2 regions of the Kitasatospora sp. NPDC049258 genome follow, and region 1 is predicted to be linked to the other one. Evidence: riboswitches for the same ligand, from Rfam matches in the RefSeq annotation. Region 1 holds a riboswitch; the other holds the start of a gene.
What was found. A riboswitch is a leader RNA that binds a small molecule or an ion and turns the genes downstream of it on or off. The one in region 1 is predicted to bind cyclic di-AMP.

Region 1 (18,498 bases):
CACGCTGTTGCTGACGAACGAGGCGATCGGCTCCGGCGCCGGCCCGCCCTCGGCGAGGGCCAGCCCCGGGAAGCGGGTGAACAGCCCACGCAGCGCCGTCTCCGCCTCCAGCCGGGCCAGCCCCGCCCCCAGGCAGAAGTGCGGCCCGTGGCCCAGCGACAGGTGCTTGACCGGCTGCCGGGTCAGATCGAAGCGGTCCGCGTCCGGGTAGTGCCCCTCGTCCCGCCCGGCCGACGCGTACGAGGCCAGCAGCGCCTCCCCGCGCCGGATCAGCACCGCACCGACCTCGATGTCCTCCACCGCGTACCGCAGCGGGAACTGCCCGACCGGGGAGTCGTAGCGCAGCGTCTCCTCGACCACCGCGGACCACGGCTGCTCGCCCGACAGCACCAGCGCCAGCTGCTCCGGGTGGGTCAGCAGGGCGCGCACCGCGTTGGTGATCAGGTTCAGCGTGGTCTCGTGCCCGGCCACCAGCATCAGCAGCAGCGTGCCGACCAGCTCCTGCTCGGTCAGCCGGTCGTCCGCCGCCCGGGCCGCGATCAGGTCGGTGGTCAGGTCGTCACCCGGCTCGGCCCGCTTGGCCGCGACCACCGAGCCCAGCAGGGCGAACAGCCCCTGCTGCGCCGCCAGCGCCGCCTGTGGTGTCGCCGAGCTGCTGACCAGCGTGTCGGACAGCTCGTGCAGCCGGTCCTGCTGCTCCACCGCGAGCCCGAGCAGCTCGCCGATCACCTGCATCGGCAGCGGGTACGCGAAGTGCTCGCGCAGGTCGAACTCGCCCTCCAGGGCGGCCACCGCGTCCAGCAGCCGGTTGCTGCGGGCCTCCACGGCAGGCGCCAGCTCGGCGATCCGGCGCGGGGTGAAGGCCTGGGTGACCAGACCGCGCAGCCGCCGGTGGTCGGCGCCGTCCACGGTGATCATGCCCGGCACGGTGACGAAGTTCAGCAGCGGCCAGCCCTTGGGCAGCCGCCCCTCCCGGAAGGTGTTCCACAGCTGCGGGTTCTTGCCCACCCGGGGATCGGCCAGCAGCTCCTGCAGCGTGTCGTGGTGGGCTATCGCCCAGACCACCACCCCGCCAGGGAGTTCCACCAGGACCGCAGGGCCTGCCGCCCGGAGTCGGCCGTTCTCCCCGTGCTGGTCCCCTCCGAAGGCGTCGAGTCGGACCGGGGCGAGGGTGTCGGAAGTGTCCATGACGGCCTTTCGGGAGCGGGGCTTCGGGGCGGGGTGAAGGCGCTGTACAGCACCGGCAGCGACACCAGCGCGCGCGACCACGGGGACTGCCGCCAGCTCAACTCGTGTGCGGGCACCGCGAGCTGGAGGTCCGGCAGCCGGTGCAGCAGGGTTTCCAGCGCGGTCTCGACGATCAGCCGGGCCGGCTGCTGGGCCGGACAGACGTGCCGCCCCGCCCCCCAGGCCAGGTGCGCCCGGTTGCCGGCGATGCCGTCCCCGGCGTGCACCGCGGGATCGGCGTTGGCGGCGGCCAGCCCGAGCACCAGCATGTCCCCGGCGCTGATGTACTGGCCGCCGAGCACGGTGTCGCCGGTGGCCCAGCGGCCGGGGAAGTTCTGCGTCGGCGGATCCCGCCAGAGCACCTCCTCCAGCGCGTCCGCCACGGTCAGCCGCCCGCCGGTCAGGGTCGAGCGGAACCGGCGGTCGGTGAGCAGCAGCCGCAGCGTGTTGCCGGTCCAGTTGATCGTGGTCTCGTTCCCCGCGACCAGGATCACCACCAGGTGGTGCAGCGCCTCCTCGTCGGTCAGCTGCGCCCGGTGGGCCAGCAGCCAGGAGGTCAGGTCCGCGCCCGGCTCGGCCCGGCTGCGGCGGACCAGGTCGGTCAGGATCTCCTGGAACTCCGCGTTGGCCCGGACCGACTTCTCGCTGCTGTCCACGAAGTGGCTGATCAGCTCGATCAGATGCGGCCCCATCTCGGGCGGCAGGCCCAGCAGTTGGGTGAAGACCAGGAGCGGCAGCCGGCGCGCGTACTGGGCGATCAGGTCGGCGGTGCCGTCCGGGCCCCAGCTGTCGATCAGCGCGTTGGCGGCGGCCTCGGTGGTCTCGCGCAGCTGCCGCTGGTCGATCCGCCCCAGGGTCTGCGCCACCGCGCCGCGCAGCCGCTGGTGCTCGGCCCCGTCCAGGCTGAGCAGGGTGGGCCGCCAGGCGGTCATCGGCAGCAGCCGGGAGTCGGACTTCAGCCGGCCCTCGGCCGGCACCCGCCAGCGCCGCGAATCCTTGGAGAACAGCTGCTCGTTGCGGGTCAGTTCGAGGAGCTCGGGGTAGCCCAGCACCAGCCAGGCCTCCACCCCCGGCTCCAGCTCGATCGGCGCGACCGGCCCGTGCTGCTCGCGCAGCCGGGCGTACAGGCCGTGCGGGTCGTCCGCGACCGCGGCCCCGTACAGCTGCGCGGCGGGGCCGGCCGCGCCGGTGCCCCGGTGCATCGGACAGCCGGGCGGCGGCACGGCGGCCTCGGGCTGGGGAGTCGTCATCGCTGGAGCTCCAGTGCGGCGGTGGAGAGCAGATGGTCCACGAAGTCGATCAGCACGTCGTAGGCGGCCTGCCGGTCCCGGGCGTCGCAGCGCAGGATCGGCACCTCGGGCAGCAGGTCGAGCGCCGCCCGCAGGTCGTCCTCCGGGTGCTCGGGGGTGTCGGGGAAGACGTTCACGGCCACCGCGAACGGGATCCGCTGCTCCTCCAACTGCCCCAGCACGTCGAAGCTCTCGTCGAGGCGGCGGGTGTCGACCAGGGCGATCGCACCGAGCGCGCCGCGCGAGAGGTCGTCCCACAGCGGCCAGAACCGCTGCTGCCCGGGCGTCCCGAAGAGGTACAGCGCGAGCTGCGGGTTGAGCGTGATCCGGCCGAAGTCCATCGCCACCGTGGTGGTGGTCTTGTCCGGGCGGCCGGTCAGGTCGTCCACCTCGGCACCGGCTGAGGTCATCACCTCCTCGGTGCGCAGCGGCGCGATCTCGCTCAGCGCCCCGACCAGGGTGGTCTTGCCGACCCCGAAGGGACCGGTGACCAGGATCTTGACCGCACCCTGCACGGTGGCCGGCAGGTAGGACGGCCCGGCGGGCGGGCCCGCGGTGTCAGCGGAGCTGGCGGAGGCCAACGAGCACTTCCTCTAGGAGTGTGGTGGGCAGGAGGTCGGCCTGCGGCGCGGGCGGGCGGACCTGGACGGCGCCCAGGTCCCACAGGTCGTCGACCAGCACCCGCACCACGCTGACCGGCAGGCCGAGGTAGGCGGCGATCTCGGCCACCGACAGCAGGTCGCGGCAGAGCGTCAGGATCCGCTGGTGCTCCCGGTTGAGCGTGTCCCCGGGCAGCAGGTCCGGGTCGAGGGCGGCCGCCGGCACCGCGCTGACCAGGCTCTCGATGGCGAGGGCCGGCCGACCGGGCCGGCTGCGGCCACCGGTGATCACATACGGCCGGACCGGCCCGCTCACCGGGCTTCCCCGGCCGCCTGCTCGAACCGGGGCGGGCTGGTCAGGTGGGTGCCGATCCGCTCCACCAGCACCTGCATCTGGTACGCGACCAGCCCGGCGTCCACCGCCTCGCCGGTCACCACCGCCAGGTGCGCGCCGGCCCCGGCCGCCACCACGAACAGGTAGCCGCCGCCGTACTCGACCACGATCTGGCGGGTGCTGCTGCCGCGGCCGCCGAAGCCCTGGGCCACCCCGCGGGCCAGGGACTGCAGACCGGAGCAGGCGGCGGCCAGCCGCTCGGCGTCGTCCCGGCCGATCTGCTCGCTGCGGCCGATCTCCAGGCCGTCGTTGGACACCACGACGGCGTGCCGGACGTCGGGCACGGCCACGATGTCCGAGAGCAGCCAGCCGAGATCAGGATTGGTGGTCATCGAAGTCTCCGGAGCGCTGGGGGAGTTGGGGGGAGTCACCGGCCGGGTCGGCCGGTCCGGTCGACGGGTCGGGAGCGTCCGAGGGCAGGCCCTCGCGGGCGGCCGAGCGACCGCTCGCGGTGCCGGCCTGGAACATCGCCATGAAGGCCTGGGCCTGGTCCGCGGAGCGGGTCGCCACCTGGTCGGTGGTCCGCTCCCCGGCCGTGGCCGGCGCCTGGTCGGTGGCCGGCGCCTTCGCCGGCCCGGTGCTCCGGCGGTTGGCCCGCCGGGGGAGCTCGCCGGTCGGCGGGGTGCCGGCCGCCCGCGCCGCGGCGGTGCTGCGGGGCTGTGCGGTGCCGGCGCGGCCCGGCGCGGTGCCGGCGCTGGTGCCGGCGCTGGTGCGGGGCTGGGTCGGGACCCGCGACGGCGGCCCGGGCGGCAGCGCCGGCGCGCTGCTCGCGGACGGCGGCAGCACGGTCGGCAGCGGCTCGGTGAGCAGCACGTTGGGCAGCAGCACCACCACCCGCACGCCGCCGTAGGGCGAGGGCGCCGAGCTGAGCGTGACCCGGAAGCCGTACTGCTCGGCCAGCCGGCCGACCGCGGCCAGGCCCAACTGCGGTACCTCGCCCAGCCGGGAGACCTCCAGCGAGCCGCCGCCGGCGAGCGCGGCGGCGGCCTTCTCCACCGCGTGCTCGGGCATGCCGACGCCGCAGTCGTCGATCTCCACGACGGCGCCGTTGTGCACCGACATCAGCGTGACGAACACCTGGGTGGAGGGCGGCGAGTAGCGGGTCGCGTTGTCCAGCAGCTCGGCCACCGCGTGGATCAGCGCCTCGGCGGCGGCGCCGACCACCGCGGTCTCCAGCCGGCTGCGGACCACCACCCGCTGGAACGGCAGGATCCGGGACTGCGCGCCGCGCACCACGTCCTCCAGGGCGACCGGCTCGGGCCAGTGCCGCCCGGCCCGCGCACCGCAGAGCACCGCCAGCGTCTGGGCCAGCCGGGCCTGTTGGGCCGCCGCGTGGTCGGCCTTGAGCAGCCCGTCGAGCAGCGCGGGGTCGTCGTGGGTGCGCTCCATCTCGTCCAGGCCGGCCTGCTGGTCGTGCGCCATCACCAGGATCCGCCGGGCCACGCTCAGGAAGGCCCGCCGGGTGGCCGAGTTGAGGTCCTGCTCCTGCTGCACCGCCGCGTTCTCGGCGGTGCGCCGGGCCAGTTCGTCCGCCAGGGCGGCGCGCAGGCGGTCGAGTTCCTGCTCCTGCCCGGCCAGCCGGCCGCGCAGGGTGACGGTGACGGCTCGCAACCTCGCGGCTGCCACCAACGCGAGAACGGCGAGGACGCCGGCTGCTGCTCCGCACCACTGAGTCATCGTCACGCGGCGAATTCTAGGGCGATGATCCTATGTTCGTGTGAACCGATCGATCGTCAATTGAACTGATTCAGTCAAAGTTTCACAGCTTCAACGATTTCCCAACATGCTGTCGTGGACACATCGATGCTGGTCGTTCCCGGCGCCGGGGTGGTCCGCCGGCCGGTGACGGACAGCCGGAACTACTCCTCCTCGCCGGCCGCCCTGCGGTGCAGCAGGAGCAGTGCGACGTCGTCCGGTCGCGAGTCGCGCTCGGTCACGTTCAGGGTGAGCAGCTCGGCGAGCCGCTCCAGATCGGGGTCGAAGCCGTTGGGGCCCGGGCCGGCGGCCTGCCGGGCCCACAGTTCCAGGCTGCCCAGCATCCGCCGCACCGAGTCGTCGTAGTCCTCGTCGCGGTCCTCGACCAGGCCGTCGGTGTAGACCAGCAGGGTCTCCCCGGGTGCGAGGTCGTGCCCGGCCAACTCGTAGGCCCAGTGCGGGTCGACGCCGAGCGGCGGGCCGCCGGGCAGCTCCAGTTCGGCGGCCCGGCCGCCGGCGATCCGGATCGGCGGCGGGTGGCCGGCCCGGGCGCCGCGCAGGGTGCCGGTGGCCGGGTCGAGGGTCAGGTACAGGCAGGTGGCGAACAGCTCGGTGTCCAGCTCGGCCAGCAGCCGGCTGGTCCGCGCCAGCGTGGCGGCCGGGTCGTGGCCGTCGGTGGCGTACGCCCGCAGCCCGCTGCGGAGCTGGCCCATCACCGCGCTGGCCTCCGCGTTGTGGCCCTGGACGTCGCCGATCACCAGGCCGACCCGGCCGCCCGGCAGCCTCAGCAGGTCGTACCAGTCGCCGCCGATCTGCATGCCCTCGGTGCCGGGCAGGTAGCGGGCGGCCGAGCTGATCCCGGCCACCTGCGGCAGGCTGCGCGGCAGCATCGCGCGCTGCAGCTCGGTGGCCCGGTGGTGGTGGATGTCGTAGAGCCGGGCCCGCTCCAGCGACTGGGCGAGGATGCCGGCGAAGGCCGAGTACATGGTGCGGTCCGCGCGGCTGAAGGCCCGGCCGGTGTCGAAGGTGATCAGGCAGGAGCCGACCTGCCGCCCGGAGGCGACCAGCGGCAGCACGGCCCAGGCGGAGGGGGCCGGCCGGCTCCCGCCGGGCCGGGGCTCGCGGGCCTCGCTGAACAGCGGGGTGGCCCGGGCCAGCGCGTGCTCCATCACGCCGACCGACAGCTCGTGCAGCCGGTTCAGCTCGCTGCGGTACGGGCCGCCGAAGACGGCCGGGGAGACCGGCAGAAGCCGCCCCTCGTCGACCAGGTCCAGCACCACGCCGGCCGCGCCGAGGGCCGGCCTGGCTATGTCGGTCAGGGTGGTGGTGACGTCCCGGACGGTGATCGCCCGGGAGAGCGCCCGGGTGAGCGAGAGCAGCAGCGAGGCCCTGGCCTCGGCCTTGGGCGAGGCGGGCGCCGGGTCGCCCCCGGGCCGGGCCGGCCGGTCGGTGTGGTCCGGCCGGTCCCGGCCGGTCAGCAGGCCGGCGATGCGCACCGGGCGGCCGTGCAGGTCGAGCATCACCTCGCCCGCCTCGTCCACCAAGGTGATGCCGCCGTCGGCGCGCACCACCCGGTAGCCGAGCCGGTACGGGCCGCCCGCCGCCAGCGCGTCGGCGATCCCGGCCTGCAGGTCGGGCAGGTCCTCCGGGTGCACCACCAGGCTCAGGTCCGGGGCGGGCGAGGTGCCCCGGTCGGTCGGCGGGGTCAGCCCGAGCACCTGGTAGGCCCGGCTGTCCCAGGCGGTCTCACCGGTGACCAGATCGCGCTCGAAGGCGCCCGCCCCGGCCGCCCGGACGGCCAGCGAGAGCAGCGGCTGGTCACCCTGGTACGGCTCGGTCCGGATCCCCTCGGGCACCGGCCCGGCGGCCTGGACGTGGTCGATCAGGTGGGAGAGCCGGTGGGCGCAGGCCTCGGCGATGGTCTCCAGGGTCTCGATCTCGCGCTTGGGCACGGTGCCGCGGTGGGCCAGTGCCAGCGCCAGTGCGCCGAGCGGGAGGCCGTCCACCACCAGCGGCATGACGGCCAGCGCGACCAGCCCGGTGCCGCGTCCGACATTGGTCCCCGGGTAGTCGGCCCGGGTCCGCTCGGGGCTGAGCAGGACGGTCTCGCGGCGGCGCAGGGCCAGTGCGGCCGGCAGGTCGCCGGCCGGGTCGACCAGGCTGTAGCGCTCGTGCGCCCAGGCGGGCAGCCCGTGCGAGGCGGCCAGCCGGAGCATCCCGTCGGAGTCCAGCAGGTAGAGGGCCGAGCCCTCCCCGGTGATCCAGGTCGGGCCCTCGGCGAGCACGGTGGCGAGCAGTTCGGCGGCGCTGGTGCAGCGCAGCACCAACCGGACGCAGCGCAGCTCGGTACGGGTGGCGGGGCGGGACGAGGTGAGGTCCATCGAGGCTACCCGGCCCTTCCGCTCGTCGAACCGCCCTTGCCTGGTGTGAACATCTTATGGACGTCCTGCGTGCCCGGCTGGTTGCGCCGACCGCCTCCGCGGCCGGGACGGGTGGCTACTGCCCGTCGGACTCGCCGTACGGCTCCTGCGGGCGGGCCGGGACGGGGCGCAGCGCCCGCAGGCCCCGGACCACGGCGAAGGCCCGGCCGAGGTGGCCGCGGACGGTGACCTCGGGGTGGCCGGGGGCCGGGTGGTGGGCGCCGCGCTGGGCGGGGAGGAGGCCGGTGGCGGTCCGGTCGGGCTGCACGGTCTGGGTCATCTGTCCACGTCCTCCGTGATGCCGGTGTCGCGCCGCCGCCGAGGCGGGCGCGGACCGGCCGGTTCCCCCCGAACCGCAGGAGACGTTCGGGTACCAGCCAGTGTCACCCGGGGACTGTGACGGAACGGTCTCGAAACTCACCCGAACCTATACCGGCAACCGGTCGTCCGAGGTCAAGTGCCGGTCAACTCCGGTCGGGCGCAGGCGGAAGCGGAACAGGAGGACGGAGCCGGACAGCACGAGGGCCACCCGGCGGCCCGGGTGGCCCTGGCGGTGTGCGGCGGATCAGGCCGGGAGCTGCCCCGGCAGGGCGTTCAGGCCGTCCAGGTCGGGGCTGCCGCCGGAGACCGTGCCGAGCAGGTCGACGGGTACGTCGGGGGCGGTGACGGCGTCCGGCACCAGGCCGCGGTCGCCGGCCGGGGCCGCGTGCGCGCTGGGGGCGGTCAGGGAGGCCACCACACCGACGGCGAGGGAGGCGACGGCGAGCATGCTTCGCTTCTTCATATCCTGCCCAACGCCGACCGGGGCCCGCAGGACACGGGTGGGGTCAGGACCGCCCCGGCCAGTTGCGCAGCCCCGCGGTCAGCACCCCGGTCAGCCGCTGCCGGGTGACCGCCAGGTCCTCCGCGCGCCGGAAGCCCCCGCCGGTGGTCAGCGAGGCGAACCCGTGCGCCATCGCCCGGACGGTCCGGGTCGCGTGCACCGCCTCCGAGCCCGTCAGGCCGTACCCGCGCAGGATCGCCATGATCACCTCGACCAGCCGCTCGCCCGCGGCCACCAGCTCGGGGTCGGCCGGCGTGGGGGACTGCGGCAGCGCCGCGTACCGCTCGGGGTACTGCAGGGCGTACTCCAGGTACGCCGACAGCAGCGCCGCCACGGCCTCGTCCGTGCTGAGCCCGAGCACCGCGGCGGTCAGCCGGTCGGCCAGTTCCTCGGTGACCCGGACGGCGATCAGCCGGCGCAGTTCGGCCAGCCCGCCGGGGACGTGCTTGTAGAGGGAGGGGGTGGCCACCGTGGCCCGGGCGGCGACCGCGGCGAGGGTGAGGGCCTCGCCGCCCTGGTCGTCGAGCAGGGCCAGGGCGTGGCCCACGACGGCGGCGGGGGTGAGTCCGGCCCGGGGCATCAGGCGACCTCGGCCAGGAAGGGGAGCAGGGCATCGGCGGTGGCCTGCGGGAACTCCGCCATCGGGTAGTGGCCGCCGCCGTCGATCATCACCTTGCGGGCCTTCAGCGCGGCCGCCTGGCGGTCGGCCACCCGTTCCGGCTTCGGGAAGTCGGGGTCCTTGGCGCCCATGACCACCAGTGCCGGGCAGCCGACCGCGGCCGTCCAGCCGACCGGGGCCGAGTCGCCCGCGACGTACCCGCGGACGGCCGCCCGGCGGGCCGGCTCGCGGAGCATCGCGACCAGGGCGGCCCGGTACGCGTCGAAGTCGGCCGGGCGGGCGGTGGGGAAGTAGAGCTTCTGCGCCGCGCCCCACAGCGCGGGGAAGTGCACCACGGCGCTGCCGAGCGTCTTGACCAGCAGCTTCTGGAAGGCGTTCGGCGGAAGGTTCTCGACGAAGGCGTCGATCAGCACGATGCCGGCCACCCGCTCGGGCCGGTCGCCGGCCGCCTTGACCACGCTGGCGCCGGTGTAGGAGTTGCCGACCAGGACGGCCCGGTCGATGCCCAGGTGGTCGAGGAGCGCGAGCACGTCCTCGGCGATCGCGGCCGGCGAGTGGTCGGTGAAGCCGGTCGAGGACTCGCCGAGCCCGCGCAGGTCCATGGTGATCACCCGGTGGCCGGCGGCGGTCAGCAGCGGGCGCAGGTACCGGTAGGCGGCGCGCTTGTCGAGCATCCCGGGGAGCAGGACGACGGGGTGGCCGGCGGGCTGCGCCGCGGTGCCGGTGGCCGAGTCGTCGAAGGCGATCCGGCCGCCGGGCACGGTGACGTACCGGGTGCTGGCGCTGTGCATCACTGGCTCGTTCATCGCTGCCTCCTGGGCTCCTGGCGGGTGCCCGGCCGATCCGGTGGGCTCCCATAGCCATAAAGCTACGGCTAATAGCCTTAGCTGTCAAGGGGTGCCCCGGACGGGGCGCCGCAGGCCCTGGGGTAGCGTGCGGTCGGACCGCAGTCCCCGGTCCCCAGTGCCCGTGCGAGCGGCAGGAGTCGTCGTGCCCTTCATCAACGTCAAGCAGCTGTCCGGCCGGAGCGAGGAGCAGAACGCGCAGATCGTCCGCGCGCTCACCGAGGCCTACGCGGGGATCACCGGGGTGGATCCGGAGAAGATCTGGGTCGCGGTCGAGGAGATCCCGCCGACCCACTGGTCGATCGCCGGTGAGACCTTCGCCGCCAAGAAGGCGAAGGCCGCCGCCGAGGACCGCTAGGGCCTGTCCCAACCCGGACCGCGATGCCGGCCCGGCTCAGGCGCCCTCCACCCGGAACGGGTCGTGCTCCGCGAGCAGCTTGTCCAGCCGGGCCTGGTCCACCCGGCTGGTCAGCTCGTCGGCCTCCTGCCGGTCCCGGATCACCTTGGCCAGCGTGAACGCCGAGGTGATCTCGTAGAGCAGGCCGACCGCGAGGAACCCCCGCATCCAGGCGTTCACCGGGAGATAGGCGATGCCGATCGCGAGGGCCGAGCTGGCGAGGGCGAAGGAGAGGACGGCCTGGGCGTAGTACGCGGCCGTGGTTCTGGTCTGCATCTTTGCGCTCATGCCGGAAGGGTCTCCAACTCCCCTTCCGGACACATGAGTACGGATACTCATCCGCCCGGTCGCGGTCCGTCACCGCCGGGCCCGCCGATCCGGCCGAACCGCCCCGGGGGCCCCAGCGGGCCGCCAAAGTCTCGGCCTAGGCGCTTGGAATCATGGGGCTCATAGGATTAACTTTCGATAACGCAGCGCGGTACGCAACGCCGTACCCAGACGGCACCGCGCGCCATCGCTCAATCCGCGGGCACGCCTTCACCGGTGGGCCCGGGGAGCCGGGGAACCACGTTCCTTGGGGTGAATCGGCCGGGCCCCGAACCCGGCCGTAGGAGACCTTCCTGCTCCGAACCCGTCAGCTAACCCGGTCGGCGAGAAGGAAGGAAAGGAGCACGCCTCAGTGGCGTCGACGCACCCGCTCCAGGCCCCGGCCGCAGGCACCCAGCTGCTCGACCACCCGGTGGAGCAGCACCACCCGGTGGACCACGGCGCCGACGGCGCCCGGCACCGGATGCCCCGTCAGGCCAGGAGCGGCGCCCCGCTGCTCGGCGTCACCGCGATGACCGCCGCCCTCGGCGCCACCGGCTTCGCCGCCGCCGGCCAGGCCCACGCGGCCCCGACGGCGCCCGTCGTCGCCCCCGACACCACCGACCGGACCACCGGGGCCGCGCCCGCCGCCGACCCCGGCCTGGCCCTCGCCGCCCGGATCCAGCAGCAGGCCGACGGGCAGCCCACCTCGGTCGAGGAGAGCGCCCGGCTCGCCGCCGCCCAGGAGGCCGAGGCCAAGCGGGCCGACCGGCAGGCCGCGCCACGCCCCGCCGCCCTGGCCCTGCCCGTCGCGGCCTACACGCTGAGCGCGCACCACGGGCAGACCGGCTCGCTCTGGGCGCACCTGCACACCGGCGTCGACTTCGCCGCCCCGACCGGCACCCCGGTCGGCGCGGTCGCCGCCGGCACCGTGACCTCGGCCGGCTGGTCCGGCGCCTACGGCTACCGGGTCATCCAGACGCTGCCCGACGGCACCGAGATCTGGTACTGCCACCTCGCCCGGATCGCCACCGCCGGCGGCGAGGTCGCCCCCGGCACCCTGCTCGGCGCGGTCGGCGCCACCGGCAACGTGACCGCGCCCCACCTGCACCTGGAGGTCCGCCCCGGCGGCGGCGCCCCGGTCGACCCGCTCGGCTGGCTGCAGGCGCACGGCCTCAACCCGTAACGCCGTCCTCCGGCCCGGGCTCGTCTTCCGGCCCGGGCTCGTCCTCCGGCCCGGGCTCGTCCTCCGGCTCCGGCTCCGGCTCCGATTCCCGCTCCGCCAGGTACGCCTCGATCTCCTCGGTGCCCGGCTCCGGCGCCAGGTCCGGATACTCCTCGACCAGCAGCGCCGGCAGCCCGGGCACCGTCCAGTGCCCGTACAGCCGCAGCGCCTCGACGCCGACCGCCGCCTCGAAGCCCTCGAAGTCCCCGGCCAGCTCCGGCGGCATCGGCCGGCCGAGCGCCGTCAGCTCGGCCAGGTTCCGGTAACTGCGCTGCATCAGGCCCTGCTCCAGCAGCAGGCGCGCGCCGTCCGTGGCCATCCCGATCATCAGCAGCCGGGTCGGGCCCCAGCCGCCGTCCCGCTCCTCCGGCTCCAGCCCCGGTACCGCCGCGTACGCCGCCAGCCGCTGCTCCGCCGACAGCTCCCGGAAGCCGTCCAGCCAGTCGCGCACGGCGTCGAGGTCGGCCGTGTCCACGCCGTCCGCCCGCAGCAGCAGGGTGTACAGCCGGGGCCAGGTCACCAGATCGGCCCGCCGCAGCAGCCCGCACAGCACCTCGCCCTGCCACTCGGCCTCCTCCCGCAGCCGCTCGTGGCGCTTCGCGTTCAGCCGCCGCGCGGCCCGCTGGTGCTCGATCAGCGCCAGCACCGCCGCGCCGTACGCGGCCGGCTCCCCGGCCGGCTGCACGTACAGGTACAGCCGCTCGTAGAGCAGTTGCTCCAGCAGCGCCGAGTTCAGCTCGGGGAAGCCGTCGTGCATCCGGGCCCCGCTCAGCTCCAGCAGGGCCAGCACCGTCCGCAGCGCCTCCTCGGGCACGGGGGCCCCGCCCCCGTCGGCCGCCGGGGCGAGCAGGTCGGCGGCCCGGGTGGGCGGGATGAGCGGCAGGTCTTCGTCGTTCACGGGCACGTTCACCCACAAACCGTAGCCGGTGCCCGCCGGGCCGGCCGCCGCGGTGCGAACGGCCCGGGGCCGCGGGGCGGAGCCCGGAGATGGGCCCCGGGGGTGGGCCCCGGGGGTGGGGACAACCCCACCCCGGATCCGGCAGCGGACCGGATACCCGGCCGGGCCCGGCTACGGCAGATTTGAGACTGTGAGCACGGACGACTTCAAGGGGCCCGAGATGACCGCCAGCACCTCCCCGTACGGCTACCGCGACCTGGACCGCCCGGCGTTCTGGAAGGCGCCGTTCAGCGCCACCACCTACCGCGAGGTGGGCTTCGTGCTCACCGGGCTCCCGATCGCGCTGCTCGGCTTCGCCACCGTCGTCACCCTCTTTTCGGCCGGCCTCGCCCTGGCGGTCACCGCCCTCGGCCTGCCGGTGCTCGCCCTGCTGATGGTCTCCGCCCGCGGACTGGGCGCCCTGGACCGCGAGCGCACCCGCACCCTGCTGGACACCGAGGTCACCGCCCCCGCCCCGGTGCGGCCCGCCCGCCGGGGCTTCTGGGGCGCGGTCACCGCCCGGCTGGGGGACGCGGCCGGCTGGCGGGCCGCCCTCTACCAGGTGCTGATGCTGCCCTGGACGATCGCCAGCTTCGTGATCACCGTGGTCTTCCTGGTGGTCGGCTGGGTCGTCGCGCTCTACCCGCTCTACCACTGGGTCTTCAAGCGCTACCTGGACTGGCCCGGCTACCGGCTCTTCGAGTACACCGGCAGCAAGGGCGACTACCACACCTACTACATCACCTCGCCCTACCAGATCGCCGGCGTCTCGCTGATCGGCATCGCCCTGGTGCTGCTCACCCCGAAGATCGTCCATGCCCTCACCGGCGTCCACCGGCTGGCGGTCCGCGGACTGCTCGGCGCCCGCTGAGCCGCCCGGCCCCGTTCGGCGGCCACCGACGGGCGGTCCGGCGCACCCCGTGATCGGCTGGAACGGCCTTCGCGTCCGAGCCAGGAGCCCGCCGCCATGTCCGTACTGGTCACCTCCCGCCCGCTGGACGAGTACTGCGGACTGTTCGGCCTCACCCGGGCCGAACTGAGCGCCGTCCCGGGCCCGGTGCTGGACTGCCCCGGCGGCGCCGCCGGCCTGGTGGCGGAGGCCCGTACGCTCGGCTGCCGGGCGATCGCGGTCGACCCCGGCTACGCCGTACCGCCGCACGAGCTGGCCACTCGGGCCCGGGCCGGACAGGCGGTGATGGCCGCCGCCATCCGGGCCGACCCGGCGCGCCACCTCCCCCGGTACCACCGGGCCGACGGCTACCTGCGCAGCTGGGACCGGGCCCGCCGGCTGTTCGCCGCCGACGCGGCCGCGCACCCGGAGCGCTACGTGGCCGCCGCGCTGCCGCACCTGCCCTTCGCCGACGGCACCTTCGCGCTCACCCTGAGCAGCTACCTGCTGTTCGCCTACCCCGACCTGTTCTCCCCGCGGCAGCAGCTCGCCGCCCTGCTCGAACTGGTCCGGGTCACCGACCCGGCCGGCGAGGTCCGGATCCACCCGCTGCACGACAGCGCCGGCGCCCGCTGCCCGCGGCTGGACGAGCTGCGCGCCGAGTTGGGCCGGCGGCAGGTCTCCAGCGAGGTCCGGCGCTACGGCCGGCCGACCACCCACCGGGTCCTGGTGCTGCGTGCGGCGGACCACCGCCGCCGGGGCGGCGCGGGGCGGGTCAGCGCGGGCCGGGAACGGACGGATCGGTCGGTGCCGTGACGGCGGGCCCGGCCGGCTCGCCCGGGGTGGCCGGGGCGGCGGGTTGCTCCGGCAGCCGCCTGAGCACCTCCTCCGCCACCGACCTGCGCCGCGAGTACGGCGGCACGGTCCGGGAGTTGCGCATCTTGTAGCGGACGGCGTCGCGCAGCGTGCCGCGCTGCTCCGGGGTCAGGTCGGGCAGATCGGCCGCGGCCCGCGCCGCCAGCAGGGCCTGGAGCAGCTCGAAGGGCGACAGGTGGCGGTCGATCGCGGTCACGATCAGATCCAGGTTGCGGGCGTCCGGTGCGCCCTGCAGCAGGGCCAGCGCCTGCACCCGCAGCCCCTCCACCCCGGTCTCGAAGAGGTCCCGGACCTGCTGCGGTCCGAAGCCGAGCCCGGGTGCGGCGATCACGGTCTGGTTCACCGAGTCGGCCAGCGTCTGCCGGTCGGCGGCGGACAGTGCCCGGGCCAGCAGCAGCCGGGTGAGCAGCCAGCCGGTCAGGAAGCCGACCACGGTGAAGTACACGCCGAGCGCCGCGGCGAAGCCGGACGCCCCGGGGCCGCCGCCGACCACCGGCGCGAGCGCCCGGCCGAGCTCTCGCAGCCGCTCGGGGACGGTGCCGATCTGGGTCAGCCCGGCACCGAGGAGGATCTTGGTCAGCCAGTCGGAGACCTGCTCCAGATTGGTGTTGGGCGCGTAGCTCGCGGTCGAGGTGGCCGACTCGTCGGCCGGATGCGCGGCGCCGCCGCTGGTCAGCAGCTTGGGCACGCCGAACAGGAACCCCAGCAGCCCCCCGGCCACCGAGAAGGTGGCGGCCACCATCAGCCCGCCCCCGAGCGCCGCGGCCCAGTGCGCCGACGCCACGGCGAACAGCACCAGCCCCAGCAGCCCGGCCGTCAGCACCCCGCCCAGCGCGATCTTCACCGCCGGCACCGGCTCGCCACCGCGTTCCAGCTCCACCGCTCCACCCCCGTCACGGTCCGTCAGGTCGCAGCGACTGTAGCGGATCGCGGTTCCCCGCAGACGGCCCGCCGACCTGGCCGAGGTGGGGCGCCGCCCGGCGGTCGGCCGGGCGGCGTATGCCTCGCGGTGCCGGGCATGCAGACGGCCCGTGGGCGCTCTCCTCGGCGCCGGGCCCCTAGGGGCCGGGCGGCCGAGGCGCCGGGGATGTATCCGGTGAGCCCACGGGCCGGGTGACTGCTTGGGTCTACGCCTGCCGCCGGAGGCCGTAGGGCCTCGGTTGCCACAGGCAGGGGCGGCTCTAGCGAGCAGCCACCTCACGCATCCTGGTGGTACTCAACTCAGGATCACCTCCTTTCAGTGTGCCGCCACTGTAGGCACGCACCCGAGCGGGGGGCAACGGATTTATGCGGGGAACGGCGAAGGCCCGGCAGAGTGATCTGCCGGGCCTTCGTGCTACTGAGTAGCGGGGACAGGATTTGAACCTGCGACCTCTGGGTTATGAGCCCAGCGAGCTACCGAGCTGCTCCACCCCGCGTCGGTGAACCTGACAGTACGGGAGTGCGGCGCGGAAGGGAAATCGGGTGCCCCGGTCCCGCCGGAGACCCGGGAACGGCGAAGGCCCGGCAGAGTGATCTGCCGGGCCTTCGTGCTACTGAGTAGCGGGGACAGGATTTGAACCTGCGACCTCTGGGTTATGAGCCCAGCGAGCTACCGAGCTGCTCCACCCCGCGTCGGTGAACCCAACAGTACGGGACGGTCATCCGGAAGGGAAATCGGTTTCCCGCCCGGGCGTCGCCGCAGGCCGGACGGGCTGCCGGGAGGCCCGGGTGCGGGCCCAGACGGCGAAGCACACCAGCGCCGCGAAGCAGGGCACCATCACCAGCGCGTACACCAGCAGGAAGCCGTCCGTGCCCAGCCCGGCCGCCGCGTTCCAGCTGCCGTGCAGGGTGATCGCCAGCAGCAGGCCGCCGGGTGCCGCGAGCCGGGCGGGCCAGCGGCGGGCGGTGGTCAGGGCGACCGCGATGCCCAGCCCGGTGAGGGCGGTGAACAGCGGGTGGGCGAACGGGGAGAGCAGGCCGCGCAGTACGAAGGTGTGCACGGTGCTGTCGAAGTCGCGCAGGCTCGGGGTCTCGCCGAGGCCGATCGAGTCCAGCCGGGCCTGCTGGTCGTCGGTGAAGGCGCGGCCCAGGTAGAGGGCGTTCTCGGTGAAGGCGAACCCGCAGGCGGTGATCGAGCCCAGCAGGGTGCCCGCGGCCAGGGTGCGCGGGCTGGAGCGGGCCCGCCGCCCGGGCGGCGCCGGGCGGAAGTACGGCAGCGGCCGCAGCCTGGCCCTGGCCCGGCGCGGCGGCACCGCGGGCCGGGGGAGGCCGTCCGGCCGGATCGCGGAGAACTGCCGGGCCAGCACCGCGCAGGTCCGCTCGGTGCGGCAGCGCAGCCGGCGGTGGAACGGCAGCAGGAGCAGCAGCAGCGCCGCGGCCTTGGCGCTCTCCTCGATCAGCGGGGTGGCGAACTCGGCGACCAGGGTCTCCCCGCGCACCGGCCCCTGGTGGGCGATCAGGAAGTCGCTGGCCCACCCGTTGGCCATGATCGCCACCGTGGTCGCCGCGCAGGCGCCCCAGGCCAGGCAGAACAGGATGTGCCGCAGTGGCACCCGGGCGGTCCGGTTCAGCCAGGCCAGCGACCCCAGCACGAACGGCAGCGGCAGTATCGCCAGGGCCAGGCCCACCAGCAGCCCGGTGGTGCCGGTCTGCCGCTGCACCAGGTGCAGGATCAGGACCCCGCAGCCGGCCAGCGCGCACGCGGCCAGGGCGGAGGAGAGCGCGGGGCGGCGCAGTGAGGTCAGCCGGCGCAGCAGCCGGCCGGCCCGTGGTGGCAGCGGTGGCAGCGCGGGCAGCGCTACGGCGGCCCGCCGCAGCCGCGGCCCCGGGATGCGCCGGGTGCCGGTGGGCAGCGTGGGCGGCTCGGCGGTGGCGGTGGCGGTCGCGGTGGCTGGGGACGCCGTGGCGGACGCGCTGCCGCCGGGCGGACAGCTCACGCCGAAAGAGTAGGCGACCCGGTCCGCTCGGCGGGAGAGTGCGGGACTATCCGTGTCGATCTGCTCACCTGTGGTAACGGAGCGTCCCCGGTCGGGCGGGCCGGCCCGGCGGCCCGCCCAGGTCAGCGGCTCAGCGGCGGCGGAACAGCAGGTCGTGCACCACGTGGCCCTTGGCCAGCCCGGTCCGCTCGAACTTGGTCATCGGCCGCCAGCCGGGCCGGGGCGCGTAGCCGGGCACGCTGTCGGCCGGGTGCTCGGCGGGCTCCAGCCAGCCGGTGCCGTCGCCCTCGGGGTGCAGGTTCACCAGCTCGGGGGAGGCGGACAGGACCCGGAGCATCTGCTCGGCGTACTCCTCCCAGTCCGTCGCGCAGTGCACCAGCGCACCGGGGGCCAGCCGCGGCAGCACCAGCTCCAGGAAGGACTCCTGGATCAGCCGGCGCTTGTGGTGCTTGGGCTTGGGCCACGGGTCCGGGAAGTACACCCGCAGGCCGGCCAGCGAGGCGTCGGGGAGCATGTCGCGCAGCAGGATCACCGCGTCCCCGGCGGCCAGCCGGACGTTCTCGGAGCCGTCCCGCTCCAGGAACTGGAGCAGGTTGCCGTGGCCGGGGGTGTGCACGTCGGCGGCCAGGATGCCGGCGGTCGGGTCGGCGGCGGCCATGGTCGCGGTGGTGTCACCCATCCCGAAGCCGATCTCCAGGGTGACCGGACGGCCGCCGAACAGCTCCGCCAGGTCCAGCGGAGTGCCGTCGATCGCCAGACCGAACCGCTCCCAGCCCCGGTCCAGCGCACCGGCCTGGGCCTTGGTCATCCGGCCGCGGCGCGGCTGGAAGCTGCGGATGCGGTGCTCGCGGTGCTGCTCCTCGGTGGCCTTGTGCGGGTACATCGGGGCCGGGTACCCCGCCGGAGCGGCGGAGAGCCGGGCCGAGGGGCGCAGCTCGCTCTCGGCGGTCGCGGTCTCGGTCAGCTGGGGGGTGGAGGCAGTGGCAGTCACAATCGGCCAAGTCTAAAGGGGCGTGCGAGGGCTCGGACCGGCGCGTGA
Region 2 (12,184 bases), on a different contig from region 1:
GCCGCCGCCGACGATCAGCAGCACCGCGTCCGGGACTTCGGCCAGGATCCGCGGCAGCGCCGTGATCAGGGTGTCCTGGCCCTTGCGCGGCACCAGCCGGGAGACGCAGACCACCACCGGACGGTCGGTGAGGCCGAGCCGGGCCCGGATCGCCGCGCCGCCGGAGTCCGGGCGGAAGGTCTGCTCGTCCACCCCCGGCGGCAGCTGCACCATCCGCCCGGCCGCCTCGGGGCCGACCGCGGCGGCGATCCGGGAGCGGGTGTACTCGCCGAGGTAGGTCAGCGTGTCGGTGCCCGCCCCGATCCGGCGCAGCAGCTGCCGGGAGCCGGGCAGCTGGGCCCAGGCGGCCTCGTGCCCGTGGGTCATGCCGAGCAGCCGGTCGGCCCCGGCCCGGCGCAGCGCGGGGGCCATCAGGCCGAGCGGCGCGGCCGCGCCGAACCAGACCGAGCTGCAGCCCTCCGCCCGGAGGATCTCGGCGGCCCGGCGGGTCACCCGCGGCGTCGGCACCATCATCCTGGTCCGGTCGCGGATCACCGGGAACGGCTGCTCCGCGTCGAACCGCGCCACCTCGCCGCCGTCCCGCCAGGTCGAGGCGTAGACCACAATGCTGCCCGCCGGCTGGCGGACGGCCATATTGTGGACGAAGGCCTGGATGCCGCCGGGCCGGGGCGGGAAGTCGTTGGTGACGATCAGGGTCTTGTGCATGCCACGGCTCGCTCGGTCGGGGGGTGCTCGGTGTACCGCTCGCTGATCCGTACCATAGGTCAACACCCCGGCGCGTCGGGAACGAAGCATGCCCGCGCAACCGTTTCCGCTCGGGGCCGGTCCTAGCAGGTGGGCCCGGGGGGAGCAGCCGGTCACCGCCACGGTGCGGGGGTCCGCGTGGGTGTCCGTGCCACGGCGCCCGGTTGCGGCGTCCTCGCCGGACGCGTCTGTGACGAACGAAGGAGAGTCGTGGAGTTGGCCCCGGCCGGCAGAGCCGAGCGCAGCGTCGGCAACACCGAGCGCCCCGCACTGCCCCCTTCGACTCCCAGCCCGGCCGGCGGCGCGCTGTGGGGTCTGGGCGCGGGCTGGCTCGCCACCCGGGTGCTGATCGTGCTGATGGTGCTGGGCATCGTCCGGATCTCCGGCGCGGACGTCAGCACCGACGTCTCGGTGATCTACCACGGCTGGTTCGAGGTGCTGCGCACCGGCACCTTCCCGCTCGACGACGTGACCTGGCAGTACCCGCCCGGCGCCGCCCTGGTGATCATGCTGCCCGGGGTGCTGCCCTGGTCGTACCTGGTCTCCTTCTTCGTGCTCTGCGGCCTCTTCGACGTGCTCACCATGGGCCTGCTGATGCGGGTCGGCCACCGCAAGGGCCGCAGCTTCACCGGCGCCTGGATGTGGGTGGCCGGGGTGCCGCTGCTCGGCCCGACGGTCTACTGCCGGTACGACATCATCGTCACGGCGATCACCGTGATCGGTCTGCTGATCGTGATGCGCAAGCCCGCAGTCGGCGGGCTGCTGCTGGGGCTCGGCGCGCTGATCAAGGTCTGGCCGGTGCTGGCGCTGGCCGGCACCCCGCGCGGCCGGCGCACCAGGCGCTCCTGGACGGCCGCCGCGGCCACCGCCGGCGCGCTCGGCTTCCTGCTCACGGCCGGGATGAACGGCGCCTTCGACTTCCTGAAGTTCCAGAAGGAGCGCGGGATCGAGATCGAGTCGCTGGGCGCCCTCCCGCTGCACTTCGCCCGGCTGTTCGGCGCCTGGCACGGCCAGGTCACGATGAACTACGGCGCCCAGGAGATGCTCGGCCCGTGGGTGCCGGTGATCGCCAAGCTCTCCCTCGCGGGCACCGCGGTCGGGTTCGGCTGGCTGCTGGTCTGGCGGCTGCGGGCGGCCCGCTGGCAGGCGGGGACGCCGTTCGACGCGGCGCTGGCCGCGCTGCTGGTGTTCACCGTGACCAGCCGGGTGATCAGCCCGCAGTACATGATCTGGCTGATCGGCCTGGCGGCCGTCTGCCTGACCGTGCGGAGCACCAGCCAGAAGCCGGTGGCGGTGCTGATCCTGGTCGCCGCCGTGCTGACCACCCTGGAGTTCCCGCTGCTCTTCGGCCAGGTGCAGAAGAGCCAGCTGCTCGGCGTGGTGGTGATCAGCGCGCGCAACCTGACCCTGCTGGCGGCGACCTTGATCTCCTGCCGTCGGCTCTGGCGCTCCACCCGGCGGATCGAGCCGGCCACCACCGTGGTGCTGCCCGCCGCCGAGCCCGCCGCCGCCGTCGGCTACCCGGTCCGGCCGGGCATCGCCTACGAGCAGGCGCTGCTGGACGGGCTGGACCAGCCGGTGGGGCGCGGCACCCCCTCCTGAGCGGCTCGGCGGCTCGGCGGCTCGGCGCCAGAAAGTTTCCGCAAGATCTTGCAGGAGCGCTCCACCCCTGGCAGCATCGGGCTCCGTCCTGCCCGCCGCCCAGCCCCAGGGGGATCCCCCATGCCCGAGTACGACGTCCTGGTGGTCGGTGGCGCGGGTGTGGACACCATCGTCCGGGTCGACCGGCTGGAGCTGCCGGACGCCGACTCGGTGCAGGTCCCGCCGGTGCACGACCACGTCGGCCACACCGGCAGCGGCGTGGCCCTCGGCTGCCACGCTCTCGGCCTGCGGACCAAGTTCGTCGACTTCCTCGGCGACGACCCGCAGGGCGCCCTGGTGCTGGCGGCCTTCCGGCGGCACGGCCTGGACTTCAGCCACCTGGTCTCGCCCGCCGGCACGCCGCGCGGGGTCAACCTGGTGGACGCCGCGGGGCGGCGGCTGTCCTTCTACGACGCCCGGCACCCGGCCGCTCTGCGGCTGCCCCGGGACTTCTGGCTGCCCTTCCTGGAGCGGGCCGGCCATGTGCACCTGTCGATCACCGGCGTCAACCGCGACCTCTACCCGGACATCCGCCGGCTCGGGGTGAGCTGCTCCACCGACCTGCACACCTGGGACGGCATCGAGGAGCACCACCGCGCGTACGCGCTCCACTCGGACCTGGTCTTTCTGTCCACCGCCGGCTGCCGGGGGCGGCACGAGCAGGTGATGCGCTCGATCCTGGCCGAGGGCCGGGCCGAGCTGGTGGTGGCCACCGCCGGCGAGCGCGGCAGCTACCTGCTCACCCGGGGCCGGGACGAGGTCCGGCACTTCCCGGCCACCGACCCCGGGCTGCCGGTACTGGACAGCAACGGCGCGGGGGACGCCTTCGTCTCGGGCTTCCTCGGCCGCCGGCTGGCCGGGCGCCCGGTGGAGGAGTGCATGCGGGCCGGCGCGGCCGCCGGGGCGTACGCCTGCACCCGGGCGGGCACCCACACCGCCCTGATCGACCCGGCCCGGCTGGAAGCCGCGCTGGCGGGCGCTCAGGCCCCGCCAGCGGCGCCGGCCCCGGCGTGATCCGGGCCACGCCCCTGGTCGCGGCCCGAGCCGCGGCCGCTCAGGCCAGCCGGGCGGCCTCGGCGGTCCACAGCGCGGTGAACTCCGCCGTGCCGATCCCCAGCCGGCCACGCAGCAACCGGTCCAGCACCGACTCGGGGCTCTCCCCCGCGGCCGCCCGGCCGGAAACCCCGACGTCCTGGTAGAGCCGGACCAGGCTGCGCTCGCCGAACTCGCGCGCGATCACCTCGCAGGCCAGCCAGGACAGCTCGTACGCCTGCCCGATCCGGTCGGCGCCCGCAGTGAAGTCGGCGTCCGAGGGCAGCGTCCGGGGGATCCGGCCGGCCGCGACCTCCTGGGCCAGCCCGGGGGCGATCTGCCGGGCGGTCCGCCCGGAGTCCAGGTAGGCGGTGTGGTCGGCGACGCCCTCGGAGAGCCACATCGGGGTCCAGCTCCGGGTGACGGCCCGGGTGGCGACATGGGTGGCCTCGTGGGTGACGACCACCCGCCGGCCCAGCTCGCTGAGCCCCCGGTAGGCCTCCGGGTTGACCAGGATCCGGTCCGCCGGGGTGTGCTCGGGGGCACCGGCGACGGCCACGGTGACGGCGGCGATGCCCCGGTACGGCTCCGGCTGCACCTCCAGCAGCCTGGCGAACTCCGCCTCCGTGGAGGGCAGTTCGAGCAGCAGCCGGCCCGGCCAGGCGTCCCCCCAGAGCGCCTCGACGGCCGGCACGGCCTGATCCGCCCGGGTGGCCAGGGCGGACACCTCGGCCTGCTCCGCGAGCCCGAGCACCAGGCAGCGCGTGCCACGCGCCACCCGGACCGGCCCGAGGTCCCAGAGCGCGGGCGCGCCCGCGGGCTCGTCCGCGGCCAGCCGCCAGCCCTCGGGGAGCCGGACCAGCTCCAGGCGCCGGGACAGCACCGCCGGGTACGCGTCCAGGTCGACCAGCCGGTGCTCGAACTCGGCGGCGACGGTGATCCGGTCGGCCTCCGGCGGCGGCTCGGTGAAGGAGGTGATCCGGTAGCCGAGCTCGGCGAACGGCACCTGGGCCATCCGGTCGAGCGCCGCGTGCTGGGCCTGGGCAGCGGCCGGCGCGGCTCCGGCGAGCAGCACCGCCCGGTCGAGCGCCAGCAGCGCCCGGGCCCGGGCGGCCAGCAGCTCCTCGATCACCGGCCGCAGCGCCGGCCCGGCGGCCTCGGGTACGGCGGCCGGGCGGCCCGCAGGGCGCAGCAGCGGCACCGAGGCCTGGGCCAGCCCGCCCGCGGCGAGCAGCAGCGCGGCCCGCCGGGACAGCCCGGACCGGCCTGCCGCGGGCCTCGGCGGCAGGTCGGTCACCAGCTGTTCCGGCTCACTGCTCAGACCCGTACCACCCCGGCGACGGGCATCGCGTTGACGCTCTCGTAGCGGACCTTGGCACCGGGGTACGGCGCGTGCACGACCACCCCGCCGCCGGCGTACATGCCGACGTGGTGCATGTCCTTGTAGAAGATCACCAGGTCTCCGGGTCGTGCTTCGCCGAGGCTGATCCGCTGCCCCGCCGAGGCCTGCGCCTGCGAGGTGCGGGGCAGGGTCACTCCGGCCTGCCGCCAGCTCCAGTACATCAGACCGGAGCAGTCGAAGGTACGGGGGCCGGTCGATCCGTAGACGTACGGCGATCCGATCTTGCTGATCGCGGCGGCCAGCGCGGCCGCGGCGCGGTCGGAGGAGGGCGGCTGGTCGCCGAGGTCGAGGCGGTCGGTGCCGCGGGTGGCGCGCTGCTCGGCCTCCCGGGCGTCCTCGGCCACCATCCGGGCCCGCTCGACCGTGCCCAGGCCGTTGAGGAGGCGCTGGGCCTTCACCAGCCGCTGGTGGATCTCCGACTTGCTCTGCGCCAGCGTGCGCCGGACCTCCTCCAGCTCGGCGAGCTTGGCCCCGACCTCCGCCCGGCGCTGGTCCAGCCGGCGCTGGCGGTCCAGCACCTGGCGCAGGGCGTCGTTCTGCCGCTGCGCGGCCTGGTCCAGCGCGCGGGCCCCGGCCAGGTAGGCGTCCGGGTCGGAGTCGAGCATCAGCCGCACCCCCGGATCCATCCCGCCCGAGCGGTACTGCGCGCCGGCCAGCGCTCCCAGGTCCTGGCGCAGCCGGTTGAGGCTCTCCTGGCCGGCCGCGACCTGGCTCTGCAGCGTGCTGGTCTCGCCCTGCAGCCGCTTCTGGTACTCCTGGGCGGCGTTGTACTTCTCGGAGGCCTGCTCGGCCTCGTCGTAGAGCTGGTCGATCTGGGCCTTGACGTCGTTCTTGGCGATCGGCTCGGCCGGGGCACCGGGGAGGGCATGGGCACTGCCCGCGACCGTCACACCCAGGGCGGTGGTGGCGGCGGCCGTGACCGCGAGAGCGCGGGCGAGCCGCCGGACGCCTGGCAGTTGGGGGCGGCGGTGCACGGTCATGCTTCGGCGACTCCGTTCCTGCGGCCGGGCCACCGCCGCCACCCGGGTCTGGGCGGCCGTCTCGCGGAGGTCCGGGGGCAGACCCTAGCGAGTCACGGCTATCTAGTCCAAACCCCTCCAGGGGCGAATATTTGAGCACTAATCGGACAGCTGGCCCAAGCAGCCGACCCGTCGCAGGTCGGCGGGTACGACGCCGCCGGCCCGGCGCTCACGGGGAGCACCGGGCCGGCGGACGGGGTGACACGGGGTCAGGGGCGGACGATCTTCGAGATCGGCATCGCGGTCGCCGACTCGTAGCGCACCGGGACACCCGTGCGCGGCGCGTGGATGATCTGGCCGTTGCCGATGTACATCCCGACGTGGTGCTGGTCGCCGTAGTAGATGATCAGGTCGCCCGGCTGGGCGTTGGCGACGTTGGTGCCGATGCTGGTGCCGGCCCCCGCCTGGTCCTGCGAGGTGCGCGGCAGCGACACGCCCGCCTGGGCGTAGGCCCACTTCATCAGGCCGGAGCAGTCGAAGGCGCTCGGGCCGGCCGCGCCGTAGGAGTACGGGGAGCCGAGCTTGGAGGTGGCCGCGGCGATCGCGGCGGCGGCGTGCGACCCGGCCGGCGCGTTGACCACCACGTCGGTGCGGGCGGAGTCGCGGGAGGCGCGCTCGGGGCCCTGCGCCGCGGTCGCCTTGGCCTTGGCGTCTGCTGCGGACTTCGCCTCGGCGGCGGCGAGGTCGTCGCGCTCCTTCTGGGTGAGCGAGTCGAGCAGGCTCTGCGCCTTGGCGAGCTTGCCGAGGATCTCTTCCTTGTCGGCCTTCAGCCGCTTGGTGGTGGCGTCCAGCTCGGCGAGCTTCTGCTCGGCCTCGGACTTCTGCTGGTCGAGCTTGCCCTGCTCGTCCTTGAAGGCCTTCAGCACGTCGGCCTGCGAGCTGCCGACCTGGTTCATCGCGCCGGCCTGGTTGAGGAAGGAGTCCGGGCTGGCGGAGAGCATCAGCTGCACCGTCTGCGGGATCCCGCCGGTGCGGTACTGCTCCGCGGCGATCTCGCCCAGGGTGCCCTGGATGCCGCTCACCTGCGCCTGCTGCCGGGCGACCTGGTCCTGGATCTGCGAGACCTGCTTCTGCAGACCCTGCTCGCGCTCGGTGGCGGCGTTGAACTCCTCGGTCTTGACCTCGGCCTGCTCGTTGAGGGTATCGACCTGCTGCTTGACCTGGTCCTTGGTGGGCGCCGGGTCGGCGTGCGCGCCGGTCTGCGCGGAGAGTGCCACCGCGGTGGCGGCGGCGGCCGTCAGGATCGAGACACGGGCCCGGCCGGCGGGCTTGGGACGACGATGGGACGCCACGAAGGCGGACTCCTTCTTCCTCACACCGCCTACCGGGTGAGCTGACGGGTTCGGGCTGGAAGAGACGCCCTACGACGCCTCACCGACCACCCGTCAGGTGCGCGGTGACGACCGCGCACCGCCGAGGCGGCCGACCTGGCGCCGATTCACCCCGAGGAACGTGGTTCCCCGGCTCCGATCGACAGCGCCCCCAACGGGGGCTCCCCCCTGGGCAGTCGGACTGCCCAGCTGCGTCTCGGACTCGGCGGCGACCACCGTTGCCACCCTGGTTGGGTGAGCGACTGGGCGGCGGTCCGTGGCAAGACCCTAGTAACCCATCCGTGATCCGTTCAAATCCTTGTCAGAAAAAAGTCGAAATACTTGCCATGTTCGATTGTGATTGCGACCGACAGTGACAGCATCCCTACGCAGAGATGATAAATATTCCGCATATGGTCGGAATATGAAACGCCCGAACGTGTCGGAGATCACAGCGAGATCTCGACCCGTCCGGGCGCGTCATGGACCGTCAGCTGGTCCGAAGTAAGGGCAAATGTCCGATATGGGATGGACCGTCAGACGGCGGCCCGACCGCCTCAGACCCGGCGGATGGTCTTGATCGGCATCGCGTCGGCCGCCATCACCTTCACCACGTCACCGGTGTGCGGGGCGTGCACCACCAGGCCGTTGCCGATGTACATGCCCACGTGGTGCGCGTCGTTGTGGTAGATCACCAGGTCGCCGGGCTGCGCGTTGGCGATGTTGGTGCCGACGTTGACCCCGACCGTGGCCTGGCTCTGCGAGGTGCGCGGCAGCGAGACGCCGGCCTTGGCGTACGCCCAGACCATCAGGCCGGAGCAGTCGAAGGTGTTCGGGCCGGTGGCGCCCCAGACGTACGCGGAGCCCCGCTTGCTCATCGCGGCCTGGACCGCGGCGGCGGCGTAACCGCTCGGCGCGGGCAGGTTGCTGAGGTCGTACCGGGAGTCGCTGCGGGAGGCCTTGTCGCCCATCACCGCGGCCCGGTCGGCGGCGCTCAGCTGGTTGAGCAGCTTCTGCGCGTCCTGGAGCTTGGCCTGCACCTCGGACTTGGCGTCGTTCAGCGCCTTGGTGCTGCTGTCCAGCTCGGCGAGGACGGTCGCGGCCTCCTGCTTCTGCTGGTCCAGCCGGCGCTGCTGGTCCTTCAGCGACTTCAGGGTGTCCGCCTGGGTGCTGGCCGCCTGCTGGAAGCTGGAGGCCTGCGCCAGGTAGCCGTCCGGGTTGGAGGAGAGCATCAGCTGCATCGACGGGTCGATACCGCCGGTGCGGTACTCCTGCCCGGCCACCGCGGCCAGCCCGGAGGCCAGCTCGGTCATCTGGTCCTGCCCGCGGGCGACCTGGTCCTGGAGCTGGTCGGCCTGCTTGCGCAGCTGGTCGGCCCGCTCCTTGGCGCCGTTGTAGCGCTCGGCGGCCTGCTCCTGCTCGTCCAGCAGCTTGTCGACCTGCGCCTTGACCTCGTCCTTGTTCGGCTTGGCGGGCGCGGCGTGGGCGCTCACCTGCGCGGACAGGGCGACCGCGGTCGCCGCGGCAGCGGTCAGCACGGTCACCCGCGCACGGCTCGGCTGCTTAGGACGGCGGTGGGAGGCCAAGGGGGTAGCTCCTTCTTCCTGCTGGACTCACCCGAACGAGCGAAAGTCCGGAATATAGGTTTGACGCCAGACCCTAGTGAAGATCATGCTCCGGCGCCACTCCCCTACCGGAACGAACTTCCTACCCACCACGGGACTTCACGCCGCCGACACATCCGGTCCATCGAGGGTTGACGGCGGCTCACCGGAGTCAGGCCCTGGCCAACCGATTCAGCAGCAGGATCGAGGCCACCGGGCGCGCGCCGGCCTTGCGCACGCCGTCCGCCACCTCCTTGTCGGTGGACACCACCACCACCGGACGCCCCTGCGGCTCCGCCCGCACCAGACGGCGGATCAGCTCGTCCGCGGTCTCCCCGGTCCGGCTGAACCGCACCCGGACCCCGCGCGGCGGCGCCATCATCACCGGCACGTCCAGATCCTGGCCGTCGAAGACGCAGGTCACCTCGGCCTGGGTGCGCTGCGCCAGCATCGCCAGCCCGCCGAGCAGCCGCAGCCGCTGCTGCTCCAGCGGCAGCGCCGGATAGCCGGACTTGGTCACGTTGTAGCCGTCCACCACCAGGTGGACCTGCGGGATCGCCAGCAGCTGGTCCAGCAGTGCCGGGTCGTCCTCCGCCAGCCCGCGCCGGGCCACGTCGTTGGGCGAGGCGGAGACCGGCTCCACCGCGTCCACCAGGTCCGCCGGGCGCAGCTGGGCGACCGGCAGCGCCAGCTCCCGCTGCAGGCCCTGCGCGGAGTGCAGCACGGTGTCCAGCAGCAGCCGCAGCCGCATGTCCTCCACCGTGCGGCCCTCGCGGGCGGAGCGGCGCCCCGCCTCGACGGCCGTCTCCAGCTCGGTGATCCGGTGCTTCAGCCGGCGCACCTCGCTCTCGGCGGTGCTGCGCTCGGCCGCCCCCGCCGTCCGCAGCGCCTCCAGCTCGCTCAGCAGCTTGCGGCTCTCGGCCTGGGCACGCCTGGTGTCGCTCTCCAGGCTGCGGACCCGCTTGCGCAGGGTCTCGGCCTCCTTGCGCACGCCCTCCGCCTCGGCCCGCTGCCGGTCCAGGTCGGCCCGGGCACCGGCGCGCAGCTCGGCCAGCTCCTCCTGGAGCTTCTCGACCAGCCGGGCGGCCTCCGCGGCGGCGCCCTCGGCACCGGCCCGCTCGACCTCCTCGCCGGCCTCGACCACCACCCTGGTCCAACCGGCCGTGCGCAGCAGGTACGCGCCGGCGGCCACGTCCATCGGGTCGGCCGCACCGGGGACGGTGCCCGACTCCAGGGACTTCACCAGATCCGGCTGGCCGAGCCGCAGGCGGTCGGCTATCCGCAGCCGGAACACCGGGTCCGCCTCCAGGGCGGCGGCCAGCGCCGTCCCGGCGTACTTGGCCCGCCGGGCCGGCGTGAACTTGGCGTACTGGCGCAGCGAGGCGGGCAGGTCGGCGGCCGGGATCCCGCCGAGCGCGTCGGCGGCCAGCCCGACCACTCGGCGGCGGACGCCCTCGGGGAGCGGGCGGTCCAGGTGCTCCGGCGGCGCCGACCCGTCCGGGGCCGCGGCGGCGCCGGGGTCGGCCTCGGCCTCGGCCGCCGGGACGGCCTCGTCCGTGCCGGGGAGCACCGGGTCCGCGGCGGGCTGCTGCCCCTGCGGCTCGGCGGGCCCCCTCGCTGCGTCCACCACGTGCTCGGCTCCGATCCTGGTCCGGCGGGGTCCGCACGGCCCTGTGCCGCTGCCCTGGAACTCACCGCTCTCTGCAATTGTCCCGTCTACCGTGCCCCACCGACAGCACGCCACACATCGGGACGGGACGGCCGGGCGCCGGGCGGGTCAGGCCCCGGGCCCGCCCTCGGCGGCCTCGTCGGCGCCCGGCCGCGCCACCAGCTCGACCTGGTCGACCGCGTTGCACCAGCGGCAGCGCACCGACTCGATGGTCTCGCTGAGCACCTCGGTCTCCTCCACCTTCGACTCGCCGGCCAGGTCGAAGTGCAGGTACTCGACCACCCGGGCACTGCGCGTCACGTCGAAGCGGGTGAGGTTGCCGCACAGCGTGCAGCGCCAGCGGGTCTCGGCAGTGGGGGCGGCGATGGTCATCGGAGGTCCTCTCGGATCGTCCCGGTTCCGGGCCCTCCAGCCTATTGCCTGCGCCCTTACGCCCCGGCACCGGTCCACCGCCGGCGCAGCCTCACCCGTACGCAGCAGCCGGCGGTGTCCCCCGCCCCGGGCCGAGGAATGCTCGGAGGATGGCGCTCCCCGTACTCGACCGGGCCGTCCGTCCGCAGGCCACCGCGCCGGGCCGGGCGCCACAGGTCACCTACGCCCTGATCGCGCTGAGCGCCCTGATCCTGCTGTGCGGCCCCAGCTTCGGCCTCAATCCGGCCTACGGCACCGGCGCCGCCCGGGCCTGCGCCGAGCAGCGCTACGAGCAGCGCTGGGGCGCCGTCCCGGCCGAGCTGCTGAGCCGGCATCCGCTGACGGCCGAGCAGCTGGCCGCCCTGCCCACCGCGGCGGACGGCTGCACGCTGCTCCCGACCCCGGGCAAGAGCCCGGCGCTGTCGGTGCTGACCTCGCTGTTCGTGCACGCGGGATGGCTGCACCTGCTGGGTAACATGCTGTTCCTGTTCGTGTTCGGCCCCGGGGTGGAGGATCGGCTGGGCCGGGCCCGGTTCCTGCTCCTCTATCTGGCGATCGGCTACCTGGCGACCTACGGCTACGCGCTGGCCGAGGCCCACTCGGCCGACTCGGTGCGGGCGCTGGTCGGCGCCTCGGGGGCGATCGCCGGCGTGCTCGGGGCCTACCTGCGGCTCTTCCCGCGGGCCCGGGTGACCACCCTGGTGCCGGTGCTGCTCTTCCTGCCGCTGCGCTTCCCGGCCTGGTTGGTGCTCGGCCTGTGGTTCGTCCTGCAGTGGTGGTCGGTCAGCTCGGGCGGCTCCGGGGTGGCGTACCTGGTCCATGTGATCGGCTTCGCGGCCGGCTGGCTGTCCGCCTGGGCCGGGTGCGCGCGGGCCGGCAGACGCGCCACCTGACGGCCGATACGCTGGGCCCGTCCCCTCACACAGGAGTCCAGCGTGATCACCGCGATCGTCCTCATCAAGACCAGCGTCGACCGGATCCCCGAGATCGCCGAGGCGATCGCTTCGATCGAGGGCGTCAGCGAGGTCTACTCGGTCACCGGCAGCTACGACCTGGTGGCGATGGTCCGGGTGCGGCAGCACGAGGACCTGGCCGAGGTGATCCCCGGCCAGGTCAACAAGGTGCCGGGGGTCGAGCACACCGAGACCCAGATCGCCTTCCGCACCTACTCCCAGCACGACCTGGAGGCCGCCTTCGCGCTCGGCCTGGAGTAGCCGCGCCCGGAGCGTCCGGAGCGGCCCCGCTCAGCGGCGGGTGTCGGCGACGCAGCGGCCGCCCTCGTTGCGGTAGCTCCACCGGGCGCCGTTCGCGACCAGCTCGCGGACCGCGCCCAGGAAGCGCTCCAGGTGCTC

Region 2: another riboswitch for cyclic di-AMP. It lies ahead of AB0K43_RS28015 (NlpC/P60 family protein); the one in region 1 lies ahead of AB0K43_RS21605 (M23 family metallopeptidase).

The regions. Positions count from the first base shown of each region.
Region 1 is NZ_JBFAQT010000026.1:14,780-33,277, reverse strand. It holds gene AB0K43_RS21670 (cytochrome P450) at 1-1,086, opposite strand, end outside; gene AB0K43_RS21665 (cytochrome P450) at 1,050-2,477, opposite strand; gene AB0K43_RS21660 (ATP/GTP-binding protein) at 2,474-3,097, opposite strand; gene AB0K43_RS21655 (DUF742 domain-containing protein) at 3,075-3,431, opposite strand; gene AB0K43_RS21650 (roadblock/LC7 domain-containing protein) at 3,428-3,841, opposite strand; gene AB0K43_RS21645 (ATP-binding protein) at 3,825-5,186, opposite strand; gene AB0K43_RS21640 (SpoIIE family protein phosphatase) at 5,369-7,585, opposite strand; gene AB0K43_RS21635 (hypothetical protein) at 7,701-7,904, opposite strand; gene AB0K43_RS21630 (hypothetical protein) at 8,190-8,408, opposite strand; gene AB0K43_RS21625 (TetR-like C-terminal domain-containing protein) at 8,452-9,027, opposite strand; gene AB0K43_RS21620 (alpha/beta hydrolase) at 9,027-9,872, opposite strand; gene AB0K43_RS21615 (4-oxalocrotonate tautomerase family protein) at 10,057-10,269, shown strand; gene AB0K43_RS21610 (YiaA/YiaB family inner membrane protein) at 10,306-10,596, opposite strand; cyclic di-AMP (ydaO/yuaA leader) riboswitch at 10,831-10,976, shown strand; gene AB0K43_RS21605 (M23 family metallopeptidase) at 10,988-11,800, shown strand; gene AB0K43_RS21600 (hypothetical protein) at 11,790-12,749, opposite strand; gene AB0K43_RS21595 (sensor domain-containing protein) at 12,928-13,647, shown strand; gene AB0K43_RS21590 (hypothetical protein) at 13,744-14,481, shown strand; gene AB0K43_RS21585 (hypothetical protein) at 14,441-15,421, opposite strand; tRNA gene AB0K43_RS21580 (tRNA-Met) at 15,886-15,959, opposite strand; tRNA gene AB0K43_RS21575 (tRNA-Met) at 16,082-16,155, opposite strand; gene AB0K43_RS21570 (PrsW family intramembrane metalloprotease) at 16,182-17,459, opposite strand; gene trmB (tRNA (guanosine(46)-N7)-methyltransferase TrmB) at 17,590-18,342, opposite strand.
Region 2 is NZ_JBFAQT010000048.1:30,996-43,179, reverse strand. It holds gene AB0K43_RS28040 (glycosyltransferase family 4 protein) at 1-705, opposite strand, end outside; gene AB0K43_RS28035 (glycosyltransferase 87 family protein) at 955-2,346, shown strand; gene AB0K43_RS28030 (carbohydrate kinase family protein) at 2,467-3,399, shown strand; gene AB0K43_RS28025 (hypothetical protein) at 3,440-4,714, opposite strand; gene AB0K43_RS28020 (NlpC/P60 family protein) at 4,735-5,799, opposite strand; gene AB0K43_RS28015 (NlpC/P60 family protein) at 6,048-7,130, opposite strand; cyclic di-AMP (ydaO/yuaA leader) riboswitch at 7,141-7,327, opposite strand; gene AB0K43_RS28010 (NlpC/P60 family protein) at 7,706-8,734, opposite strand; gene AB0K43_RS28005 (NYN domain-containing protein) at 8,925-10,226, opposite strand; gene AB0K43_RS28000 (hypothetical protein) at 10,530-10,793, opposite strand; gene AB0K43_RS27995 (rhomboid family intramembrane serine protease) at 10,943-11,725, shown strand; gene AB0K43_RS27990 (Lrp/AsnC ligand binding domain-containing protein) at 11,768-12,046, shown strand; gene AB0K43_RS27985 (aminotransferase class V-fold PLP-dependent enzyme) at 12,077-12,184, opposite strand, start outside.